DNA from 2 places in the Bacillus sp. DX3.1 genome. Region 2 is predicted to be linked to the other one. Evidence: riboswitches for the same ligand, from Rfam matches in the RefSeq annotation. Region 2 holds a riboswitch; the other holds the start of a gene.
What was found. Region 2 has a riboswitch for S-adenosylmethionine ahead of QRE67_RS23395 (methionine ABC transporter ATP-binding protein). Riboswitches for the same ligand answer to the same signal wherever they lie in the genome.
Positions count from the first base shown of each region.

Region 1: it holds a riboswitch for S-adenosylmethionine, as region 2 does, so the genes downstream of both, QRE67_RS02250 (cyclase family protein) here and QRE67_RS23395 (methionine ABC transporter ATP-binding protein) in region 2, are expected to answer to the same signal.

Region 1 covers NZ_CP128153.1:441,289-443,693, reverse strand. Annotated here, with positions in the region: gene QRE67_RS02255 (PRK06851 family protein) at 1-982, opposite strand, end outside; SAM riboswitch class I at 1,137-1,249, shown strand; gene QRE67_RS02250 (cyclase family protein) at 1,341-1,973, shown strand; gene QRE67_RS02245 (hypothetical protein) at 1,998-2,378, opposite strand.
Region 2 covers NZ_CP128153.1:4,641,388-4,643,792, forward strand. Annotated here, with positions in the region: gene QRE67_RS23390 (methionine ABC transporter permease) at 1-94, opposite strand, end outside; gene QRE67_RS23395 (methionine ABC transporter ATP-binding protein) at 87-1,112, opposite strand; SAM riboswitch class I at 1,393-1,500, opposite strand; gene QRE67_RS23400 (hypothetical protein) at 1,626-1,970, opposite strand; gene QRE67_RS23405 (thioredoxin family protein) at 2,124-2,405, opposite strand, start outside.

The sequences.
Region 1 (2,405 bases), 980 kb from region 2:
CTTTGGCTTTCGCTAAGAAAGACATTGCTTCATTCATTTTGGTTTTGTATTGAATGGAAACATCACGAATTTCCGTAGCGTATTTTTCATCGGTTCCTGGAGTAACAATAAGATCATACATATCAATAATCTCATCGCCTTCTCGCACCGGAAAATATTCATGCGGTGCTGTACTATCAAAGATGGCAAACCCTAATTCTCTTACAATAATCATATCAAGGCTATTTGGATCAAATCCACAATGATATACCTCAACATCAAAACCTTTTTCTTCGGCTGCGACTGCTATTTTTTTTAACATCGTTGATTTTCCAGAACCAGGACGCCCTTTTATAAAATAACGATTCGGAAGACCTTCTGTTAAATTTGGAACAAAATCAACCGCACCCTTTGGCGTTGCAGCTCCTAAGAAACGATGTTTCACAATCGCATGTTTCCCTTGTTTATCCGTGAACAGTTTTTGAATGAGCTCTTCTGTTAGTTCATTCGCCTTTTGAAAATTAATATTATCAATATAAATTTTCTCCCAATCATCATGAACTGCTAACGCTTCTTGAAAACATGCATACGCAGATTGGAACGCACCACTTGCTTCTGATACATAACGTGTAATTTCATTTTTATACTTTCGCAAGTGCTCTGAATCCCAAGCAACTCCTAGGTTTACGTATTCTTCCACAACGCCAGGCACTTTCGGCTCAATAACATGCGGTGCGGTGCCATCTACAATCCCTACTTTTAATTTTGGAATAATCACACCATCAATCGAGTTATTATCAGACGAACAATGTAGCAGTTCAATATCATATCCTCTTTCAGCCCATTCGCGGCCAATCGCTTTCATCAGTGATGATTTCCCTGTTCCTGGTCCGCCTTTTAAAATGAATAATCTTTCAAGCCCAATTAAATTTTCCTCATATAAGCTATAAAAACCTCTCGCTGTGTTACCACCAGCATAATAATTTAAAATTCTCCCTGTCACTGCACTCACTCCTTTGCAGAAGTTTACTTACATAAGCTACAATATGCATCACCCGTCAATTGGGTGAACACCTATTTTTTTCGTCTTGCAATAGAAAAGGAAATGAATTACAATCAAAATAACGAAAATTCTTAATTTTAAAACTTAATAAAACTTCTTATCGAGAGAGGCAGAGGGACTGGCCCTTTGAAGCCCGGCAACCTCAGTTTATACAAACTGAACAGGTGCTAAATCCTGCAAAATGCATTGCATTTTGGAAGATAACACATGAATTTACATAACTGTATGTAAAGCCCTTCTTTCTCGGTTGAAAGAAGGGCTTTTTATTTTTACCTAACACGAATGGAGGAATACAAGTATGAAAGTTATCGATTTATCACAAACATTTGAAAATAATATGTCTCAATTTCCTGGAACACCACCGATTCATCTAGAACCGATTACAAGCGTGGAAGAAACCGGGTTTCAAGTAACAGATTTTCATTCAGTTGTTCATGTCGGTACACATTGTGATGCACCCGCTCATTTTATTTCAGGAGCAACAACAATCGATCAACTACCGCTTGATCAGTTTGTAGGCGAAGCCATTCTCATTGATGTAACACATGTGCAAGAAAGAAAATTATCAAAAGAAGTGTTACGTGATGTTGAAGTGAAAGAAGGAGATATTGTGATTTTCCATTCCAATCTCTCAAAAAAATGGAATACAGAAGCTTATGCAGAAGAAGCATTCTCTCTCTCTGAAGAGCTTGCTGAAGAATTAGTGCGATTACAAGTGAAATCTGTTGGATTAGATTTCATTTCACCAGATGAAGTCACAACGGAAACATCACCTATCCATCATATTTTATTAGGTAATGATATTTACTTAATCGAAAACTTAACAAATTTAGATGCGATTGGAAAGCAGCGTTTCTTCTTTTCCGCAGCACCTCTAAAAATTAAAAATAGTGATGGTGCTTTCGCGAGAGCATTTGCTGTTATCTTTTAGTTCATCACAAAAAAGCAGAGACCATTATTGATCTCTGCCTCGATATTTTCTATTCCAGTTCAAGAATAACTGTCCAATTCGAGGACGGATCCAAGAAAGATAATCTTTGTCTTTCTTTTTTGTACAAATAATTTCTTCCCCATCAATCATCCCAACAAGCTCTAATTCTAACAGTTGTCTCGTAAATTCGAGAATATTCACTTTTTCTTCTGGGTACTCTTCCTTTAACTTTTCTTCAATTTCTCCTAGTAAAAACCCGTCACGCATCATCGCAAGTGCATCAATACAAAGCGGCGGCATTTTATAAGCTTCTCCTGTAACTGTATCTTTTACAATATAATTCTTTTCATCTTTTTGAAATTGAATCGTGTGTAAACATACATTTGACCATAATGTTAACTCCATCCATACCACCTCTTTCATAATATCAGC
Region 2 (2,405 bases):
ATGTTGCTATTGCGGCAATTGCCGTCATGTATACAGTTTCTCCAATCGCTTGAATCATTGCATCCCAATCAATATTTTGAAAGAACTTATCCATGTGCAATCACCTCTAGCTCTACGTGTTGTTGTCTAATCCCTTTGATTGCTTGTTGAACTGCTGCGTCATCCCCATTCAAATGAACGATTAAATTCCCATACGATCCATTTGTCGTTTGTGCAATATTCCCTTGTAATACGCTAACTTCTATATCCTCATGTCTCATTAATCGCTGTAATACAGGTTGTTCTACTGACTCACCGATAAACTGTAAACGAATGACTTTTCCATCTGGATATTTGTCCAATAAGCTTTCAATTGTTTCATTTGTGTCTTCCGAATCCGTTAATTGCTTTACAAATCGCTTTGTAATTTCTTGCTTTGGATCACGGAATACCTCAAGTACACTACCGCTTTCAACAATTTTTCCTTTTTCCATTACCGCAACGCGATGACAAATTTTTCGAATGACATGCATTTCATGTGTAATCAATACGATTGTTAAGCCAAGGCGTTTATTAATATCTAATAATAAGTCTAGAATTTGATCTGTTGTTTCTGGATCAAGTGCAGATGTTGCTTCATCACATAGCAGTACTTTTGGATCATTCGCTAATGCTCTGGCAATACCCACGCGCTGCTTTTGACCACCACTTAATTGAGATGGATAAGCATCTTCCCTGCCTTCTAATCCGACAAGACCAATTAACTCATCAACACGCTTTTTACGCTTCTCTTTTTCCACTCCTGCAATTTCAAGTGGAAAAGCAATATTTTCGCGCACAGTCCGTGACCAAAGTAAGTTAAAGTGTTGAAAAATCATTCCGATTTCTTGTCTAGCCTTTCGAAGCTCATTCCCTGTAATAGCAGAAATAACACGGTCAGCTATTGTAATTTGACCCGAAGTTGGTTTCTCTAATTGATTAAACAATCGAATTAAAGAACTTTTTCCGGCACCACTATATCCGATAACACCAAAAATTTCACCTTTTTCTATTTTTAAATTGGCGTCATCTACAGCAGTTACATCACCACTTTTTGATTTATATATTTTCTTTACGTTCTCCAATAAAATCATGTTGTTTCACCCCTTTTTGTTTAAAAAGCGTAAGCAACTCGTTCAGAATGTGAGGGGGATGGAGCTTCTGACGTAGAGGCGCTTTTTGCCTCGTAGGAAGAAGCGCAGCCACCGAACATTCTAGCTGCTAAAGCTGGATTCCTTACAAAGCGTAAGCGGCTTTCTGTCTCTGAAAAGCTTTCTCTGTTACCGAATGTCCTCCTCATTCAGACAACAAAAAAACCTTTCTGCTTTTAGAATGAGCAGAAAGGTTTACATGTATATATACCATTATCCTTTCCTCTCATCTTTCAAAGCATTCGCTTTGCAGGAATTGGCACCATTTCAACATAAGTTGACGGTTGCCGGGTTTCATCGGGCTCAGTCCCTCCACCTCTCTTGATAAGAGAAATCAGATTCAAATTTCGTCTGATTTGTAATTTATGAAATTGTCTTTATTTTATGAAATGAATTGTATCAATATACGAATTGTATGTCAACAGGAATTTTTGGAAAAAATGAAACTTCTGAATATTAAGCACCTACTCGTAATGGCTTACATATATGAAATACGGATTCTAATAATAACATTGTGCGATACGTTCCATTATATTGAACACGTCCGCTGTGCAACAGCGTTTGTAATCTTACGTTTCCAGTCACTAACCGTCGTAAGTCTTCTTCATAAAAACAAACGACCTGTTCTGTTCCCATTGCCCCTTTCAAGACTTGTATGTATTCTCTTGAAATTTGGAGCGAATAACATTCATCATGAAGCGTAAAACTAATTGTTTTTTCACCTTGTCGAAGCAGGGGCTCCAGATGATACTGGGCATTAGCATATGTTACAAATGATTGAAGCAACGAATATAATTTCATTCCAATCACATCCTTCACATCACTTTCTACCTAATACCATTCCACCCTGATCAAAAGCAATCCTGTTACTTTTTCTCGACAAATATTGGATAACTTCCACTTCTCTAGTTATATTTCCCCAGAAATATGTCGAGGCGGCAATATTATTGCCGCCTATTGTAATTCTGTATATAAATATTCAACCGAATGAAACGCATATATTTTCTTTATCAGTATCCCCTGTTCAAATACAAGTAAGCAAGGTACACTTTCTATTGCATATTCCCGTGCCAAATATGGAGCATAATTTAAATCTAGCATTCCAATTTTCAAATCAGATATGGCAGCTTCTACAACTGTTAACATCTTTTTTGCTAATTGGCATGTTCCACACATTGGTGTATACACATACAACACTGTTCTTTCTTGGTCTGCTATTAGAGCTACAGCTTCATC